Regions from separate parts of the Kitasatospora sp. NPDC023118 genome, predicted to be linked through region 1. Evidence: riboswitches for the same ligand, from Rfam matches in the RefSeq annotation. Region 1 holds a riboswitch; each other region holds the start of a gene.
The links. A riboswitch is a leader RNA that binds a small molecule or an ion and turns the genes downstream of it on or off. The one in region 1 is predicted to bind cyclic di-AMP.
Positions count from the first base shown of each region.

Region 2: it holds a riboswitch for cyclic di-AMP, as region 1 does, so the genes downstream of both, ACZ3UD_RS04510 (M23 family metallopeptidase) here and ACZ3UD_RS14870 (transglycosylase family protein) in region 1, are expected to answer to the same signal.
Region 3: it holds a riboswitch for cyclic di-AMP, as region 1 does, so the genes downstream of both, ACZ3UD_RS09375 (transglycosylase family protein) here and ACZ3UD_RS14870 (transglycosylase family protein) in region 1, are expected to answer to the same signal.
Region 4: it holds a riboswitch for cyclic di-AMP, as region 1 does, so the genes downstream of both, ACZ3UD_RS12300 (M23 family metallopeptidase) here and ACZ3UD_RS14870 (transglycosylase family protein) in region 1, are expected to answer to the same signal.

Region 1 covers NZ_JBVHHW010000010.1:14,219-19,069, reverse strand. The annotation lists gene ACZ3UD_RS14880 (LacI family DNA-binding transcriptional regulator) at 1-965, shown strand, start outside; gene ACZ3UD_RS14875 (hypothetical protein) at 1,063-1,263, opposite strand; gene ACZ3UD_RS14870 (transglycosylase family protein) at 1,511-2,770, opposite strand; cyclic di-AMP (ydaO/yuaA leader) riboswitch at 2,757-2,927, opposite strand; gene ACZ3UD_RS14865 (sirohydrochlorin chelatase family protein) at 3,477-4,427, opposite strand.
Region 2 covers NZ_JBVHHW010000003.1:24,554-29,404, forward strand. The annotation lists gene ACZ3UD_RS04495 (sensor domain-containing protein) at 1-38, opposite strand, end outside; gene ACZ3UD_RS04500 (GNAT family N-acetyltransferase) at 162-740, opposite strand; gene ACZ3UD_RS04505 (hypothetical protein) at 783-1,673, shown strand; gene ACZ3UD_RS04510 (M23 family metallopeptidase) at 1,769-2,617, opposite strand; cyclic di-AMP (ydaO/yuaA leader) riboswitch at 2,630-2,788, opposite strand; gene ACZ3UD_RS04515 (YiaA/YiaB family inner membrane protein) at 2,985-3,275, shown strand; gene ACZ3UD_RS04520 (alpha/beta fold hydrolase) at 3,334-4,194, shown strand; gene ACZ3UD_RS04525 (TetR/AcrR family transcriptional regulator) at 4,241-4,822, shown strand.
Region 3 covers NZ_JBVHHW010000005.1:286,640-291,490, reverse strand. The annotation lists gene ACZ3UD_RS09385 (FtsB family cell division protein) at 1-226, opposite strand, end outside; gene eno (phosphopyruvate hydratase) at 416-1,705, opposite strand; gene ACZ3UD_RS09375 (transglycosylase family protein) at 2,002-2,784, opposite strand; cyclic di-AMP (ydaO/yuaA leader) riboswitch at 2,789-2,955, opposite strand; gene ACZ3UD_RS09370 (cytochrome P450 family protein) at 3,166-4,455, opposite strand; gene ACZ3UD_RS09365 (SDR family NAD(P)-dependent oxidoreductase) at 4,723-4,851, shown strand, end outside.
Region 4 covers NZ_JBVHHW010000008.1:36,534-41,384, forward strand. The annotation lists gene ACZ3UD_RS12295 (MFS transporter) at 1-1,299, opposite strand, end outside; cyclic di-AMP (ydaO/yuaA leader) riboswitch at 1,617-1,790, shown strand; gene ACZ3UD_RS12300 (M23 family metallopeptidase) at 1,793-2,755, shown strand; gene ACZ3UD_RS12305 (APC family permease) at 3,129-4,664, shown strand; gene ACZ3UD_RS12310 (DUF2470 domain-containing protein) at 4,678-4,851, opposite strand, start outside.

The sequences.
Region 1 (4,851 bases):
CCGTCTCCCGCGTACTCAACGGCAAGGCGAACGTCTCCGCCGCGACCCGGCAGACCGTGCTGGCGGCGCTCGACGTGCTCGGCTACGAGCGGCCGACCCGGCTGCGCCAGCGCAGCGCCGGGCTGATCGGGCTGATCACGCCGGAGCTGAGCAATCCGATCTTCCCCGCGCTGGCGCAGGTGATCGAGCAGGTGCTCAGCCGGCACGGCTACACCCCGGTGCTGTGCACCCAGACGCCGGGCGGGTCCACCGAGGACGAACTGGTCGAGATGCTGGTCGACCGGGGCGTGGCGGGCATCGTCTTCGTCTCCGGGCTGCACGCCGACAGCACCGCCGACCACGACCGCTACGCCCGGCTGGCCGGGCGTAGAGTGCCGTTCGTGCTGATCAACGGCTACAGCGAGCGGATCGACGCGCCGTTCATCTCGCCGGACGACCGGGCCGCGATGTGGATGGCCGTCCAGCACCTGGCCGAACTCGGGCACGAGCGGATCGGGCTGGCGGTCGGGCAGCGGCGGTACGTGCCGGTGCTGCGCAAGATCGAGGGCTTCACGGCCGCGATGCGCGAGGTGCTCGGGCGCAGCCAGGAGGAGGCGGAGGAGCTCGTCCACCACACGCTGTTCAGCGTGGAGGGCGGGCACGCGGCGGCCGGTGCGCTGCTCGACAAGGGCTGCACGGCGATCGTCTGCGGGAGCGACATGATGGCGCTCGGGGCGATCCGGGCTGTGCGGCAGCGCGGGCTGTCGGTGCCGCAGGACGTGTCGGTGGTCGGCTTCGACGACTCGCCGCTGATCGCCTTCACCGAGCCGCCGTTGACTACGATCCGCCAGCCGGTCGAGGCGATGGCCACGGCGGCGGTGGACGCGCTGCTGGAGGAGGTCGGCGGGAACGCCGCCCAGCGCGGGGAGTTCATGTTCCAGCCGGAGCTGGTGATGCGCGGGTCCACCGGGGCCTGCTCGCGCTGACCCCCGGTACCGGATGGCGGTACTCAACTGACGGGCCCCGGAGGGCGGTTGCTCTCCGGGGCCCGTCGGCGTGCGGTTGCTCGACCGTGCTGTTCGGTCAGCCATCCTGGACGGCGGGGCGGTCGGCGGTGAGCCGGTGGCCGTCGGCCGCGTCGCCGGTCCGGGTCTCGGTGCGGCGGCCGCGGGCCAGGTAGTCACGCAGGATCAGTTCGACCGCGTCCTGCGGGCTTTTGGTGCCGGAGAGCAACATCGCGTCTATCGCGAGGTTCGCGTCGAGCGTGATGGTGACCTGGGCCATGGTGACTCCTCCTCGGGTGCAGAGCAGGAGTATGTCGGTCGGGGCGGGGTTTCACCATGCGAATACGCCGGAACCCCCGGGGAGGAGCGACCAGACTCTCCCTGGGGGTGGCGGGTGGTCAGCGTTCGGATGACGGCTGACAGATGTTGAAATCTGTTATCTGAAATCTGTTACCTGTCAGCTGTTATCTGTTGTCCGTCAGCTGTGGGCCCGTGGGTTGTGGGCGTGTGGGCCCGTGGGTCGTTGTTCAGACCCGGCCGGCGAAGTCCGGGGCCCAGTTGGCGATGGTCTGCTCGCGCACGCCCGAGCTCGGGTTGGCCGCCTCGACGTACTTGCCGCCGCCGATGTAGATCGCGACGTGGTACACGCCGGAGTTCTGGCCGTTGTTCGACCAGAACAGCAGGTCGCCCGGCTGCAGGCTGTCCAGCGAGACGTGGGTGCTGGCGGCGGCCTGGTCGGCGGCGACGCGCGGGATGTTGATGCCCGCGGCGCGCAGCGCGGCCTGGGTCAGGCCGGAGCAGTCCCAGCCGCCGTTGCCGGTGCCGCCGTAGACGTAGGCCTGGCCGACCTTGGACTCGGCGAAGGACACCGCGGCGGCCAGGCTGCCGGTGGCGGCCTGGGCAGCCGGCTTGGCAGCCGGCTTCGAGGCCTGGGTCTGAGCGGTCGGCTTGGCGTTCACGGCACCGCCGTTCGCGGCCTGGCCGGCCTTCTGGGAGCGGTTGAACCAGCCGAAGTCGGAGCCGGAGGTGGACGAGGAGGACTTGTCGGCCTGGGCCTTGTCGCCGTCACCGAAGGTCAGGTGCTGGCCCGGGTAGATGGTGTCCGGGCCCTCGGTCAGGGTGGCGCGGTTGAGGTCGTACAGGTGCTGCCAGCCGCCCTGGACGTTGTTCTTCTCGGCGATCGAGGAGAGCCAGTCGCCCTCGACGACGGTGTAGTCGCCGCTCCCGGCCTGGGCCTGGCGCTTCTGCGCCCAGTCACTCTTAGCGGAGCTGGTGGAGGACTGCGCCTGCTCCTGGGCGGGCGCGGCCGGCTTGGCGGGCGCCGCGGCCGGGGCCTGGTTCTGCGCGGGCTTGGCGGCCGTGCCGGCGGAGGTGTCGACGGCGGCCGGGGCGCCGCCCTTGGTCAGGCCGGCCTGGACCGAGCAAACGGGCCAGGCGCCCGGGCCCTGCGAGGCGAGGACCTTCTCGGCGATGGCGATCTGCTGGTCCTTGGTGGCCTGGTTGGCCTGCGGGGCGTACGCGGTACCGCCGAAGGCGGCCCAGGTGCTGGAGGTGAACTGCAGGCCGCCGTAGAAGCCGTTGCCGGTGTTGATGCTCCAGTTGCCGCTGCTCTCGCACTGGGCGACCTTGTCCCAGGTGGCGACGGGGGCGGCGTTGGCGGTGCCGGTGGTGAGGCACGGGATGGTGAGACCGACGCCCGCGACGCCGATGGCGGCGATCACGCGACGGGTACGGCCGGACAGGCGGGTGCCGTTGGTGGGCAGCATGAAGACGCGGTCCTCTCCCACGCCTGCGAGGTGAGCTGTCGGATTCGGGCTGGAGTTGCCCGGCCGCGCTGTGGACGCGGCTTCACCCCTAGCCCTGGACCGTTCCGAGGAGCGGCCCGGGGCGACTTACCTGTGGTTCCCCCGCTCCTGCCGTGGTGCGTTTTCGCGCTGCCAGGACATCCGACGGCAGGACTCGGCGTTGCGGATGAACTGGGTCCGTGTGGTCACGAACGGGGAGCACGTTAAGCAGACTTAAGTTCAAACTGCAAATATCTGTGACGCGCATCACGGTTTAGTGGAAACTGCCGAATTGGACACGAATCATGATCGTAAATGATCGTTTTTCGGCAATGCGGCTGTGGATTCCCGCAATTGTCTCCGCTTCAGAAGTGGGGTGACGGAGTGTAGAGGCGCGCAGCGGCGCGGCGGTCGCGCCGGGGGAGTGGTCACGAGTCGAGCGCCGGAATGCACGCCCGGCATTTCCCTTCAAAAAGTGACAGAACGGACATTGCGCTCCATCTCTCCTGTAACTCCCAAAACTCCCGTAACTCCTGTAATTCCCGTACCTGGACAAGGTGCAGGGCGAGCCGGAGGCGGACGAGGGTGGGTGGAGGAGCGGCGGAAAGGGCGAGCCGCAGGGCGGGCCGGCGCAAGCCGAAGGGCCCGGAACACAGTCGTTCCGGGCCCTCGGACGCGGGAATGCGGGACGGCGGTCGCAGGCCGTCCGCTAGGCCTCCACGGGCCCCTGGGCGGCCGCGTGGGCGCCGCGGGAGCCCTCCTCGGCCCCGGCGGCGGCCGCGGCCTCCGCTTCGGCCCGGGCCAGCTCCTCCGGCGTCGGCGTCGGCAGCGCAGCCAGGTAGGTGGAGGCGATCAGCTGGCCGACGGTCGGGTAGGCGCCGAGCGGCGCGGCCGACGGGCAGCCGGTCTCCTCGGCGGCCGTGGCGAGCAGCTCCGAGTCGGCCTCGGGCCCGATCACCAGCGGGGCCAGCGCCGGGCGCTGGGAGCCGGTCTCCTTGAGGTGGTTGACGGCGTCGGCCACCGAGCCGGGGACGTCGAGCGCCGCGGCGACGACCGGGACGGCCAGTCGGGCGGCCAGCAGCACGCCGGTGATGCCGGCCGCGGCGGCCGCGTCCTCGCCGCCGACGGTGGTCAGGACCACGCCGTCCGCGGCGGTCGCGATGGCGAACAGCCGGGCCCGGTCGGCCCTGGCCAGCCCGGCCTCGGACAGCCGCACGTGCACGGCCTCGGCCAGCAGCGGGTGCGGGCCCAACGTGTCGGTGACGGTCGCGCCGTACTCGGCGGCGAGGGCGTGAAGCCCGGTCAGGAAGTCGTGCGGCCCGGGCACCAGCGGCACCACGACCGGCGCCGCCAGGCCGGCCTCGGCGGCCTCGGCCAGCAGCTCGGCGACGGTGCGGTCGTCCCCGGCCTCGCCCTCGGCGCCGCCGGTCGGGAGGTAGCCGACCGCGGCCTGGACGCCGGCGTGCTCGCTACGGACGATCGAGAGCAGTTCCTCGACGACCGAGCGGGACTCGGGCCCGGCGGTCGCGGGTACGGCGAGCACCAGGGCCGGCGAGCCGGTGCGGATCTCGGGGCGCTCGGGACGGCGGTGGCGCCCCCGCGCACGGGAGCCTGGAGTGCGGACGGGCAGTGGCGCGCCCGGGATGGCTGCGGTGCTCATGCCGGAGATCGTAGGACATCGGCCCGCCAGGCCTGCAGTCGGCTGCCGTACGGGTTTCGGGTGGTCACGGTGCGAAGGTCGTGTCTCCGCCGTCCCGGTCCGGGCGGTTTACCTACAATCCGGACATTCCTCGCCCAACCCCTGCGTGGATGCCCGTGGTTGCCTCGACGTGTCCCGTGGGGCGTCGCGTTGCACCTGTGGCGCGTGAGATGTCTCACAGTCGGAGGGTGGCCTGACGGAGCGTCACGGCGGCGCGACTCCCGGCATTCGAAGATCAACATTCAGCGGGGGGCTGCTCACGGCCGGTTATCGAAAGCTCGTCGATTCAGTTGGCTATGTCCGTTTACGTACCGTCAGGAGAAGGGTCCGTGAAGAGTTCGAGGCCGCCGGCAAAAGGCCTCGTGCACCTGCAATGTCCCGTGCT
Region 2 (4,851 bases), on a different contig from region 1:
TCCCACCCATGGTCCAGCGTGCTTCGGCTGCTGCTCATGTCCCGGCCCCCGGCCCCTCGTTCTCGCGGTCGTTCGTACTCGCTGACGTCGTACAGTCTGGCGGAACCGCAGGTCGGGGGGCATCCGGGGGACCGGCGCATCGGGGGTGGGGTTAACCCCACCTATCCTGAGGCGAGGGGGCCGGTCCACTCGTCGACGAGCAGCGAGTACAGGTACGAGTCCGACCAGACGCCGCCCTTGTGCAGGTCGTGCCGCACCCGCCCCTCCAGCTGGAAGCCGAGCCTGGTGAGCACCCTGGCGGAGGCCGTGTTGTCGACGTCGACCCGGGCGGCCAGCCGGTGCAGCCCGAGCGGGCCGAAGGCGAGCTCGCAGAGCAGCCCGGCGATCTCGCCCGCGTAGCCGCGGCCCCACACCCTGCGGCTCAGCACGTAACCGAGGTGAGCGGAGCTGTACTTGCCGAGGGTGAGGCTGGCGTGCGCGATCGGCAGCGCGTCCGCCGGGTCCTCGGCGTCCTCGCGCCGGACGACGGCGAGGCGGTAGGTGTCCCGCTCCTCGGCCATCGCCTCCTCCAGGTACAGCTCGATCTGGTCGGCGCAGGTCTCCCGGTCACGCGGCTCGAAGGGGAGGTAGCGGGTCACCTCCGGGTCGCTGTACAGCGCGTACAGCGCGTCCAGTTCCTCCGGGGTGTGGTGGTACTCGCGGATGGCGAGCCTGGGGCCGGTGAGGCGTACGGGGACCATGGCTGCCGACCCTACCCCCGTCCGACGGCTACCGTTCGGAACATGAACGACGAAGACCTGCGGCTCGCCCCGCGCACCAGGGCCGCCGACCTGCTCGACTGGGCGGCCGAGCAGGACCGCGCGCCGGTGGCCGAGGAGCCGCTGCGCACGGTGCTGGCGCTGCTGGAACTGGGCGAGGGCAGGATGCACGACGGCTGGCCCGAACTGACCTCCAACGCGGTGGAGCACCTGCTGTACGAGCGGCTCCACCTCTACGTCCAACCCGCCCCGGATGCGGACCCGCTCGCGTACGGCGACGCCGTGCGGCTGCTGATCGACCACCAGCGGGCGGCGAAGCGGCTCAACGCCAAGCGCCAGGAGCGGCTGCACGCCGAGGCCGAGTGGCAGGGCGAGGTCGCAGCCGGGCTGCTGCGCCGCGCCGACCTGGTCACCTGGCCGCGGCTGTACGCGGTGCTGCTGCACGCCCACGGCGTGGACACCGCGGACGAGGCGGCGGTGCGGAACTGGCTGGCCGGCTTCGCCGGGCTCGGCGAGGAGGAGCGGCTGGCCGGGTTCGAGGCGCTGGTGCCGACCGGCTGGCTGGACGAACCGGACGAGCAGGGCTGGGGGCCGGGCCGGGTGCTGTCGGTCGGCATGGCCACCGACGGCGCGCGGCGACTGCTGGAACAGGGCCTGATGCGGCGCAGCTACCGCAACCTGGCCGAGCTGAACGCGCTGGGGCGGCCCATGCCGGACGAACTGGCCGGGGGCTTCGGGGAGTTCGAGACGGCGGCGGCCGAGGTGGCGCTCGACCTGATCGGCGAGTGGACGGTGCCGGGGCTGCCGCGGCTGCTGGTGGAGGAGTTCCCGGAGCTCGCGCCGGAGCCGGGGGCGGAGGAGATCGACGCCTACCTGGCGCAACTGCCGGCGGAGTCGGCGGAGTCGGCGGAGTGAACGGCCGAGGGCCCCGGGTGTCCGGGGCCCTCGGCCGTCGCGTCAGGGGCTCCCGCTTCTCGTCGGGGCTCCCACCAGGAGTTCAGGGGGTTCCGTCAGGGGTTGAGGCCGCGCTGCTGGAGCCAGGTCTCCGGGTCGACCGGGGCACCGCCGCCCGGACGGACCTCCAGGTGCAGGTGCGGGCCGGTGACGTTGCCGGTCGCGCCGACCTTGCCGATCTGCTGGCCGGCACCGACCGCGCCGGAGCCCTTGATGATCGAGGAGAGGTGGCAGTACCAGATCTCGGTGCCGTCGGGCAGGGTCTCGACGATCCGGTAGCCGTACGCGCCCGACCAGCCGGCCGAGGTGATGGTGCCCTGGCCCACCGCGTGGACCGGGGTGCCGGTGTCGGCGGCGAAGTCCAGGCCGGTGTGCAGGTGGGCCCAGTAGCGGGCGCTCTGGCCGTAGTGGGCGGAGAGGTTGTAGTCCTTCACCGGCAGGGTGAGGGCGGCGGTCTTGGCGCGCTCGGTCTCGTCGGCGGCGCGCTTGGCGTCGGCCTCCTTGGCGGCGGCCTTCGCCTCGGCCTCCTTCGCGGCCTGCAGGCGGGCGCCCTCCTCGGCGGCGGTGCGCTGGCTGTCGGCCTGCTGCTGGATGCGGGCGGCGAGCGCGAGGCCGGGGTCGGCGGCGAGGGTGACCGGGGCCTCGTCCGCGGCCTCGACGGCGGGCGCGGCGGCCGGGGTGGCGGAGGCGAAGCCGGTGGCGCCCAGGGTGGCGGCGACGGCGGTGACGCCGAGCAGCGGGGAGGCCCCGCGGGTCTGACGCGGCATCCGGTGGCGGTTGGCCTCGGCCTCCGGGGCGAAGTCGTCGGTGCCGAGGGACTCGGTGCCGTCCGGGCCGGGGTGGTCGAGGAGCTGGGTACCGGCCGCGGGGCCGGCCGGGTGTGCCGGGGTGTGCGTCGACGCCACGGAGGCGCGCTCCTTTCCTTCCTTCGCGCCTACCGGGTTAGCTGACGGGTTCGGAGCAGGAAGGTCTCCTACGGCCGGGCCGGGGCCCCGCCGATTCACCCCAAGGAACGTGGTTCCCCGGCTCCCTGACCTGCCCGGAGGCCGGTCGGCGGGATTAGGCGACGGCGCACGGTGCCGTCTGGGTACGGCGTTGACGACCGCGCTGCGTTATCAAACGTTAATCCTAGGAGGCCCTGATTCCAAGCCATCCGTCCGGGACGGCTGGGGGGCAGGTGGTCGGACGTCAACGAACGACCCGTCATCCACCCAGTCTATCTGAGTACTCCTACTCATGTGCGGCCCGGCCGCGCCGCCGCATCCTGACGCCATGAGCGCACCGATGCAGTCACGCACCACGGCCGCGTACTACGTCCAGGCCGTCCTCTCGTTCGCGATCTCCGGCGGGGCCCTCGCCGCCGGGATCGCCTACCTGCCCGTCGGCGGGTGGACCAGGGCCTTCCTCGGGATCGGCCTCCTCTACACCGTCACCTCCGCCTTAACGCTGGCCAAGGTGATCCGGGACCGGCAGGAGTCCTCGGACACCGTCGCCCGGGTCGACCAGGCCCGACTGGAGAAGCTGCTCAGCGAGCACGATCCGTTCCGGGTCGAGGGGGCCTGAGCCGCCCCCGGGACACCGGGGGAAGGGGTTGACGGCTAAGGCTATTAGCCATAGCTTTATGGCTATCGGCAGCACCGACCCCGTGGAGACCACCGTGAACGGCACCATCACCCCGAGCACCCAGTACCTCGACGTCCCCGGCGGCCGGATCGCCTTCGACGACACCCGGCAGGGCGACGGCGCCCCCGTCGTCCTGCTCCCCGGAATGCTCGACAGCCGCCGCGCCTACCGGCACCTGCACCCGCTGCTCACCGCCGCCGGGCGCCGGGTCATCACCGTGGACGTGCGCGGCTTCGGCGAGTCCTCGATCGTCTGGGACGACTACAGCCCGGCCGCCGTCGCCACCGACGTCCTCGCCCTCCTCGACCACCTCGGCATCGAGCGGGCCGTCCTGGTCGGGCAGTCCTACACCGGGGCGACCGTGGTCAAGCTCGCCGGGGACGCGCCCCAGCGGGTCGCCGGAATCGCGCTGATCGACGCCTTCGTCGAGCACCGGGCCAACGCCCTGATGCGCGGCGTGATGGCCGTCATGGGCACCGCGATGGTCCACTGGCCGGCCGTCTGGGGCTTCTACCTGCGCAAGATGGCCTTCCCCGGCCCCCGGCCCGCCGACCTCGACGCGTACGTGGCCGGGCTGGTCGCCGACCTGCACACCCCCGGGCGCAAGACCGCCACCCGCGGACACGTCACCGGGGACTCCGCGCCGATCGGCTGGTGCGCGGCCGTCCGCTGCCCCTCGCTCGTCCTGATGGGCGGCAAGGACCCCGACTTCCCGGACCCGGCGGCCGTCGCCGAGCGCCAGGCCGCGGCGCTCGGCACCCGGCAGGTGATGATCGAGGGGTCCGGCCACTACCCGATGGCCGACAACCCGCAGGCCGTCGCGGACGCCCTGCTGCCCTTCCTCGCCGAGCTCGTCTGAGCCCGCCGAACCCGCCGAACCGCAGCCGTACGGAGAAACCGAACCCATGCCCCGAGTAGGACTGACCCCGGACCAGGTCGTCGACCACGCCCTCGCCCTCATCGACGAGCAGGGCGCCGAGGCCCTCACCCTGGCCTCCGTCGCCGCCCGCGCGGGAGTCGCCACCCCCTCCCTTTACAAGCACGTCAGCGGCGGCCTGACCGAACTGCGCCGGCTGATCGCCGTCCGGGTCACCGAGGAACTGGCCGACCGGCTCGCCGAGGCCGCGGTCGGCCGCAGCGGCGACGACGCCGTCACCGCCGTTCTGCGCGCCTACCAGGCCTACGCCACCGAACACCCGCACCGCTACACCGCCCTCCCCCAGGCCCCCCAACCCGACGACGACCTCACCCGCGCGGCCACCCGCCTCGTCGGGGTCATCATCGCCGTCCTCCGCTCCTACGGCCTCGACGGCCCCGAAGCCATCCACGCCGCCCGCACCGTCCGCTCCCTCGCCCACGGCTTCGCCTCCCTCTCCATCACCGGCGCCTTCCAACTCGCCGAGGACCTCACCACCACCCACAACCGCCTCGTCACCACCCTCACCACCGGCCTCCACACCTGGCCGAAGGCGGAGGAAGAGGAGTAGGACGTCGGGCCCGCCGACTTCTGACGCGG
Region 3 (4,851 bases), on a different contig from region 1:
GGGCGCGGGCCTGCGCCTTGACGTACTCCGGGTCCTGCCAGCGGGCCTTGTCCCGGCGCAGCTGGTCGACCTGCTGGCGCACGTGGTCGGCCTTCGCCCGCTGGGCGGAGATCTCCGCGCGCTGGGAGATGAACTGCCGCGTCGGGTAGGCGAGGATCGCCACCAGGGAGCAGAGCACCAGGACGAGGACGGTCGCCCGGCTCGTGAACCGAGGTCGGGCCGCCAAGCCCGGGATCCTCCAGCCAGCCATCTCCCGTATCCCCTCCTGGTCGCGACGGTGCCCCGCCGTCCACCCTACGGGGTGTGCGGCGGGGCACCGGTCAGGCTTGCGCTAGCTCGGCTGCTCAGCCCTCGTGCTTGCTGTGCTCACCGGTCGCGGAGCGACTGTGCTCACCGGTCCGCGAAGCGACTGTGCTTACTGGTCCGCGAAGCGGAAGCGCGGGAAGGCGCCGCGGCCGGCGTACTCGGCGGCGTCGTCGAGGATCTCCTCGATGCGCAGCAGCTGGTTGTACTTGGCGACGCGCTCGGAGCGGGCCGGGGCACCGGTCTTGATCTGGCCGCAGTTGGTGGCGACGGCCAGGTCGGCGATGGTGACGTCCTCGGTCTCGCCGGAGCGGTGCGACATCATGCAGCGGTAGCCGTTGCGCTGGGCCAGCTCGACGGCGTCCAGGGTCTCGGTCAGCGAGCCGATCTGGTTCACCTTCACCAGCAGCGCGTTGGCGGTGCCGGTCTCGATGCCCTTGGCCAGGCGGGCCGGGTTGGTGACGAACAGGTCGTCACCGACCAGCTGGACCTTGTCGCCCAGCTTGACGGTCATGGCCTTCCAGCCGTCCCAGTCCGACTCGTCCAGCGGGTCCTCGATGGAGACCAGCGGGTAGGCGGCGACCAGCTCGGCGTAGTACTCGATGAGCTCGGCGGCCGAGAGGGCCTTGCCCTCGAACTGGTAGGCGCCGTCCTGGTAGAACTCGGAGGAGGCGACGTCCAGGGCCAGCGCGACGTCACGGCCGGGCACGTAGCCGGCCTTCTGGATCGCCTCCATGATGAGGTCCAGGGCCTCGCGGTTGCTGTCCAGGTTCGGCGCGAAGCCGCCCTCGTCGCCGAGGCCGGTGGACAGGCCGCGGTCCTTCAGCACGCCCTTGAGGGTGTGGTAGACCTCGACGCCCCAGCGGACGGCCTCGGAGAAGGACTCCGCGCCGATCGGGGCGATCATGAACTCCTGGATGTCGACGTTGGAGTCCGCGTGCGAGCCGCCGTTGAGGATGTTCATCATCGGGACCGGCAGGACGTGCGCGTTCGGGCCGCCCAGGTAGCGGAACAGCGGCAGGTCGCTGGCCTCGGACGCGGCGTGCGCGACGGCCAGCGAGACGCCCAGGATGGCGTTGGCGCCGAGCGAGGACTTGTCGGGGGTGGCGTCCAGGTCGAGCATGGCCTGGTCGATCAGGCGCTGCTCGGTGGCGTCGTAGCCGACGAGCTCCGGGCCGATCTGCTCGATGACGGCCAGAACGGCCTTCTCGACGCCCTTGCCGAAGTAGCGGTTCTTGTCACCGTCGCGCAGCTCCAGCGCCTCGAAGGCGCCGGTCGAGGCACCCGACGGGACAGCGGCACGACCGGTGCTTCCGTCGTCGAGGCCGACCTCGACCTCGACCGTGGGGTTGCCGCGCGAGTCGAGGATCTCACGGGCTACGACGACATCGATGGACGGCACGAGGCATCTCCTTGCGGGAGCAGGGTCCGGCTGACGGTGGTGCTGTCGGCGGGACGATTGCGGAGTCGTTACGACCAGAGCCTAACCGCCCGGGCTCCCGGGGCCACGTTGGCCTCGGTCCCGTCTCGGCGTGTGGCCCTGCTACCCACCGGTAGTTCACCTGCTTGTCCCAGCTTGTCCCCCCAGCCCCCGGCGCGGACGAATGCGGACGAAGGGGGCCGGGCGCGGCCCCCTTCGTCCCCGGGGTGCTGTTCGAGGTCCTACGGACCGTCTCGGCCGAGGCCCTACCGACCGGTTCAGCCGAGGTGCAGGACCTGGCCGGGCATGATCAGGTTCGGGTCGCCGCCGACCGTGCCGCGGTTGCCGTCGTACAGCGCCTGCCAGCCGCCGGACACGCCCTGGGCGGCGGCGATGCTCGACAGGGTGTCACCGGAGTGGACGGTGTAGTCGTGGCCGGCCGGGGCGGCCTGGGCCGGCTGGGCGGCGCGCGGGGCGGCGTGCTTCGGAACGTACTGCTGGACCGGCTGCTCGGCGGGCTTCTCGGCCTGCTTCGGGGCGGCGTGCTTCGGAGCGTACGGCTGGGCGGGCTTCGCGTCCGCCTTGGGGGCCTGCTGCTTCGGGGCCTGCTGCTTGGGCGTCTGCTGCTGGGGGGCGGACTGCGGCTTGGCGTCCGAGGAGGTGTCGACCGCGGCCGGGGCACCGCCCTTGCTCAGACCCGCCTTGACGGAGCAGACCGGCCAGGCGCCCGGGCCCTGGGAGGCCAGCACCTTCTCGGCGACCGATATCTGCTGGCCCTTGCTGGCCTGGTTGGCCTGCGGCGCGTAGGCGGTGCCGCCGTACGCCTTCCAGGTGCTGGAGGTGAACTGCAGGCCGCCGTAGAAGCCGTTGCCGGTGTTGATGCTCCAGTCGCCGCCGCTCTCGCACTGGGCGACGGAGTCCCAGGCGGAGGCCGGGGCGGCGGAGGCGCCGGTGGCGGCGAGGAGCGGCATCGCGAGTCCGACGCCGGCCACACCGGCGACGGCGATGGCCTTCTCGGCCTGGGTGCGACGACGGTGACGGCCAGTTCCAACGAACAGCATGAAGGGTCCCTCTCCGCACGCCTGCGAGGTGAGCTGTCGGGTTCGGACCGGGAGGTGGCCCGGCCGCCGTGCGCGGAGACGTTCCGCTCGGGCGGCTTCACCCCAAGCCGTGGGGGACGGCAACAAACCTGGTTCCCCCGCCCCTGCCCAAGGGTCTGGTCGGTTTCCCGTGGCGCGGCGGGCAGGATTCGGCGTTCCGCGCACGAGGTCCGCAGCTGCGAACTCCAGGGAGACTAGACAGATCCTCAGACCAATCACAAGCTCATATCACCGACATCACACAGAAATTACGGCATGTGATCAATCGCCTACCAACTGCGCCTGTTTGTCCGGATTGATGGGTGTTCACACCGCCATCAGGAGCGCGTCAACGACGTCCAGTCAGCGTGTCGGGGCCTCAGGAAGCGCATGCGGAGAGCGGATCTCGGGACTGAATTCGACCGGAAGTTCGCGCAATCCGCGCATGATCAGACCACCCCGCCAGCGGAGATTCTCCGGGCTTTCGGCCAGTCGCAGATCGGGCAGTCGGGAAAGCAGCGTGGCCAGCGCGGCGCGTCCTTCGAGCCGGGCCAGCGGGGCGCCGATGCAGTAGTGGATGCCGTGCCCGAACCCCAGGTGGGGATTGTCGGTTCGGGCCAGGTCGAGGGTGTTCTCCTCCGCGAACCGGGCCGGGTCGCGGTCCGCCGCCGCCAGCACCACCAGCACCGGATCGCCCACCGGGATGTCCACCCCGCCGATGGCCAGCGGCCTGGTCGCGAACCGCCAGGTCGCCAGTTCCACCGGCCCGTCGTAGCGCAGGAGTTCCTCGATCCCGGTCTCCAGCAGCGCGGTCTCCCCGCGCACTACCGACTCCTGCAGCAGCGCCCGCTGCCCCGGGTTGCGCAGCAGCGCGTACGTCCCGTTGCCGATCAGGTTGACGGTCGTCTCGAAACCGGCGAACAGCAGGATGAAGGCCATCGCGGCCGCCTCGTTCTCGGTCAGGTGCTCGCCGTGGTCACTGGCTCTGATCAGACCGGAGATCAGGTCGTCACCGAGGTCCGCCCGCTTGCGGTGGATCAGCTCCAGCAGGTACGCCCGCATCCGCTTCACCGCCCGTCCCACGCCGCCGCGCTGGCCCCCGCCATGTCGGATCATCATCCCGGCCCAGTCGCGGAAGTCGTCCTGGTCCTCGGCCGGCACGCCCAGCATGTCGCAGATGGCGTAGATGGGGAGCGGGAAGGCGAACTCGTGGATCAGGTCCGCCGAGCCGCGCTGCGCGAAGCCGTCGATCAGCCGGTCGGTGAGCTGCTGCACCCGCGGCTCGAACTCGGCCACCCGGCGCGGCGTGAACGCCTTGGACACCAGCCGGCGCAGCCGGGTGTGGTCCGGCGGGTCGATGTTCAGCAGGTGGGTCATCAGGTCCGCCTGCCGCTCCCCCGGGATGCCCACCCGGCCGGTGCGATGCGCCTGCTCGCTGTGGTGCGCCGGGTTCTTCGACAACCGGCTGTCCGCCAGCGCCTGCCGGGCGTCCGCGTACCGCGTCACCAGCCAGGCCTCGACGCCGCTCGGCAGCCTGGTGCGGTGCACCGGGGCGTGCTCGCGCAGCCAGGCGTAGGCCGGGTACGGGTCGGCGGCGAACTCCCAGGTGAAGAGCTGCGGGGCGGGCTGGGCGGCGTCGGGCTGAGCAGGCATGGGTCGACCGTAACCGCTGGGTCGGGCGCGTCCTGACCGTTCCCGACCGTCAACACCTCGCGAACGGCGCGCGAGCGGGTCGCCAACGCTCCGTGGACGGCCAGTGGACGGTCCGTGGACAGCTCTTGGACAGCTCTTGGCCGGGTGCCGGGCGTGAGTCTGGTCACCTGCGGGGTAATCCCTGTTGCGGAGGGTCAGGTCGTGCCTACGATCCTCCGCAGTATGCGTGGGCGCCGGTGCGGTGTCGCCCACAGGGAGGAGCAGGCCATGCGGGTCAGCGGGGCAGTCGTCGTCATCGCGGTCCTCGACGGCGGTTCGGGAGCCGGCCTCGCCCGCCGGTTCACCGCGGCCGGCGCCGCCGGGATGCTGATCGCCGACACCCATGTCGGTGTCGCC
Region 4 (4,851 bases), on a different contig from region 1:
GGACGGCACCCGGTAGGCATCGCCGCTCAGGCCGGCCAGCGCCGGGAGGGCGGCCACCGCGAGCAGGCCGGCCGCGCGGGCGGCGGCGTTGTTGACGCCGCTGGCGATGCCCGCGTGCCGTACGTCGACGGCGGCCAGCACCGTCGCGGTCAGCGGGGCGACCAGCAGGGTCATCCCACTGCCCATCACCGCGACGGCGGGCAGCACGTCCGCCCAGTAGGAGGAGCCGGGACCGGTGCGCAGCATCAGCAGCACCCCGGCGGCGCAGAGCAGGGGGCCGACGGTGAGCGGGATGCGTGGGCCGATCCGCTTGCCGAGGCGGCCGGCGCGCGCCGACAGGGTCAGCATCAGCACCGTGATCGGCACCAGGGCGAAGCCCGAGACCAGGGGCGAGAAGCCGGACACGATCTGCAGTTGGACCACCAGCAGGAAGAACACCCCGCTGAAGGCCGCGTAGACGCAGAGGGTGACCAGGTTCACGGCGGTGAACAGCCGGGACGAGAACAGTCCGAGCGGCAGCATCGGAACGGGTGCGCGGCGCTCGACGGTGACGAAGGCGGTGCCGAGCAGCAGGCCGATCGCGCCGGTGAGCCAGACGGCGGGGGACAGGCCCTCCCCGGCGGCGGTGAGCGCGTAGGTGATCGCGCCGAGGGCGAGTGCGGCGAGCAGTGCGCCGGGCACGTCGAAGCGGCCGGAGGCGGACTCGTCGCGGCTCTCCGGGACGTAGCGGGAGGTGACCGCGATCACGGCGGCGGCCAGCGGAAGGTTCAGCAGGAAGATCCAGCGCCAGCCGGGGCCGTCCACCAGCCAGCCGCCGAGGAAGGGGCCGATGGCCGCGGACACCCCGCCGAGGCCGGACCACAGGCCCACCGCCGCCGAGCGGTCGTCAGGATGGAAGACCGCCTGGAGCATGGCGAGCGAGCCGGGGGTGAGCAGTGCCCCGCCGATGCCCTGGACGGCGCGGGCGGCGATCAGCACGTTGATGTTCGGGGCGACGGCGCAGGCCGCGGAGGCGGCGGCGAACCAGACCACGCCGATCAGGAAGACCTTGCGCCTCCCGTACCGGTCGCCGAGCGCGCCGCCGAGCAGGATCAGGCCCGCCAGGGTGAGCAGATAGGCGTTCAGCGTCCATTGCAGGGACGCCAGGGAGGCGCCGAGGTCGGAGCCGATCCGGGGCAGGGCGACGTTCACCACGGTGCCGTCGAGCATCGCCATGCTGGAACCGAGCACCGTTGCCAGGAGAACCCAGCGGCCCTGCGCGGTGCCCAGGCGCAGGGTGCCGGCCGTTGAGGTGGCCACGGCCTGATCCTGCGCCCGGCGGGGTGCACGTGACAAGGGTCACCGGGCGGTGTGTCCGGGGTGGGCGGTGCGTGAGCGGAGGGTCGCGCTGGGCTGCCGAGGTCGGCGCAGGGTCGTGGATCAGTGGCGCCGAGTGAATGGATTGTGTACGCACCGCACAACGGGCCATGCGGAGGGTGACCGCGCCTCGGGAGGTTGTCGCCGGTTCAAGAGATCGACATTGCTTCACCCGAACGGATGGGTTTTAGTTCAGCGACCACCTGGCCAGCCCGGGTGGATCCACCGGGTGGAACGCCGAGTCCTGCCGCTGCCCGGTGGTTCGAACTGAGCTCTGCACGGCAGGAGCGGGGGACCCACAGGTAAGTCGCCGGACCGGAGTCCGCGCTGTTCAGCGCGAACGTCCAGGGCCGGCTCGGGGTGAAGCCGCGCATGCGGCCGGGCAACTCCAGCCCGAACCCGACAGCTCACCTCGCAGGCGTCGGAGAGGAATCCCATGCCTGCTCAGGCTCGTCGTATCGCCCTGCCCCGCGCCGCCCGCATCGGCATCGCCACCGCCGTCACCGGTGTCTCCTTCGCCCTGCCGCTCGTGACCGCGATGAGCGCCCAGGCCCACAACGCCCCGGCCGCCTCGGTCGTGCAGCACGCCGCAGCCGCGGACGCCGAGTCGGCCCCTGCGGCCGCCCACGAGAGCTACCGCGTCGTCGGCGGCGACAGTCTGTCCAAGATCGCCGACGCCAGGAACGTCGAGGGCGGCTGGCCCGCGCTGTACGAGCAGAACCGCTCGGTGGTCGGCGCCGACCCGAACCTGATCTTCCCGGGTCAGTGGCTGTCGCTCGCGGCCCACGCCGACACCGCCGAGCCGGCCGCCCCGGTCAAGCCCGCGGCCCCGGCTGAGCCGACCGCCCCGGTCACCCAGAGCGCTCCCGCCGCCGCCGACGCTCAGATACAGGTTCAGACCGAGGCCGCCAAGCCGGGCGTCCAGGTCCAGGCCCAGATTCAGAACGCCGCTCCGGCCCAGGCTGTCACCGCCGCCCCGGTCGCCGCCACCTCCGGCTATGTCGCCCCGCTGGCCAACCCGGTGCTGGGCGAGGCCTACGGCGTGGCCGGCTCGATGTGGGCCTCCGGCCACCACACCGGCCAGGACTTCGTCGCCTCCACCGGCACCCCGGTGCGCGCGGTCGCCAACGGTGTCGTGGTGAAGGCCGGCAACGGCGGTGCCTACGGCAACCAGGTCGAGATCAAGCTCGCCGACGGCAAGTACGCCCAGTACGCGCACCTCTCCGTGATCGGCGTGAAGATCGGTCAGACCGTCACCGTCGGCCAGCGGCTCGGCCTCTCCGGCGCCACCGGCAACGTGACCGGGCCGCACCTGCACTTCGAGATCCGCACCGGGTCGGAGTACGGCTCGGACATCAACCCGGTCACCTACCTGCGGGCGCACGGCGTCGCGCTCTGACGCTGCGCAGACCCTGTTCGGACCCCGCGCTGACCGCGGGTTTCAGGAACCACCGCTGGTGCGGGGCGAATCGACCGCCCGGGATGGTCATGTCGGGTGACCGCTCGACCGGGTGATCGCCGCACCGGTGGACATGGGCGCGGGACACGCCCAAGGCCGGCCCTGCTTCGTGAGGACCCCTCGTGGAGCCGGGCCGGCCGTTGCCGTTTGCGGATCCGGGTGAGTTCGAGTGGTCGAACTGGGCGTCAACTCCTGCCGCCTCTGGCGAGATCCGTCGTCTTTCGGGTGCGGTCCCGGTCGCGCGATGCTGTCGGGCAGTCGGCGCCCGGCCTTGCTCCGCGGGCGCGAGGGTTTGGACGGACGAGGAGGCCGAATGGCGGTCGGGAGCGGGGACGCGGTCGGGGAACGGTCCGGCGCGGGCGGGGTCGACCGGTTGAAGGCGGGCTCGGTGGGCCTGGTGGGCGTGGTGTTCATGGCGGTCGCCACCGCGGCCCCGATCACCGCGATGACCGGGAACCTGCCGATCGTCGTCGGGCAGGGCAACGGGGTCGGCGCGCCCGCCGCGTACATCGTGGCGACCGTGGTGCTCACGGTGTTCTCGGTCGGGTACGTGGCGATGGCCCGCCACATCACGGCCGCCGGGGCGTTCTACGGGTACATCTCGCACGGGCTGGGCCGGGTCGCCGGGATGGCCTCGGGGCTGCTCGCGGTCATGGCGTACATCGTCTTCGAGGCCTCGATCATCGGCTTCTTCGCGTACTCGCTGCGCGGGTTGGTCCGTTCGCGGCTGGGGGTGGACCTCGGCTGGGGCTGGTACGCGCTGTTCGGGGTGGCCGTGATCGGGGTGATGGCGTGGTTCGACCTGCACCTGACGGCGAAGGTGCTCGGGGTGGCGCTGGTGCTGGAGATCGGGGTGCTGGGCGCGGTCTCGCTGGCCGTACTGGCCTCCGGCGGCGGGCCGGACGGGATCGTGGGTGAGGCGGTGAATCCGCTGAACGCCATTAAGGGGGTTGGGAGTTCGGGCGCGGAGGCGGCCGGGCTGGGGCTGTTCTTCGCATTCTGGTCCTGGGTGGGCTTCGAGTCGACCGCGATGTACGGGGAGGAGTCGCGCGACCCGAAGCGGGTGGTGCCGCGGGCCACCCTGGTGTCGGTGGTCGGGATCGGGCTGTTCTACGTCTTCGTGTCCTGGATGATCGTGTCCGGCAACGGAGTCGAGCATGCGATCGCGGTGGCGAGCGGGACGGTGCCGGGCAAGGACGGGAACAGCCTGTTCTTCGACCCCTTGGGCGCGCACCTGGGGGCCTGGGCGGTGACGGTGTTCCAATGGCTGGTCGTCACCGGCTCGTTCGCCTGCGCGATGGCCTTCCACCAGTGCGCGGCACGGTACTTGTACGCGATCGGGCGGGAGGGCTTCCTGCACCCGGCGCTCGGCCGGACCCACCCGCGGCACGGCTCGCCGTACCTCGCCTCGGTGGTGCAGTCGGTGATCGCGGCCGTGCTGGTGGTGGCCTTCCTGGCGGCGGGGATGGATCCGTACGTCCATCTGTACACGCTGCTCGCGCTGTTGGGGACGATGGCGATCCTCGTCGTGCAGACGCTCTGCTCCTTCGCGGTGGTCGGGTACTTCCATGTGCGGGGTCGGCACCCGGAGACCGCGCACTGGTGCCGGACGCTGGTCGCGCCGCTGGTGGGCGGGGTGGCGATGGCCGGGGTGGTGGTGCTGCTGGTGGTCAACGAGGACGCGGCGGCCGGGGCGGCCTCGGGCACCCTGCTGTTCCGGCTGATCCCGTACCTGGTGATCGGGGTGTTCCTGGGCGGGATCGCTCTGGCGCTGGCGATGCGGCGCTGGCGGCCGGAGCGGTACGCGCGGATGGGGCGGATCGTGCTGGAGGACGCCGCCGAGCGGTGACGCCCGGGCGCGGTCAGTTCCGGCGGACGGGCAGGCCGTGCTCGGCGGCGGACAGCAGCTCGTGCATCCGGTGACCGAAGTCCTCGGTGTCGCCGGCGGGTTCGGGGAAGACCAGGCGGACGTCGCGGTGGCCGTGCGGGTGGTCCAGGCGCAGCACCAGGCCGTAGCGGTCGAGGGCGAGCGGGCG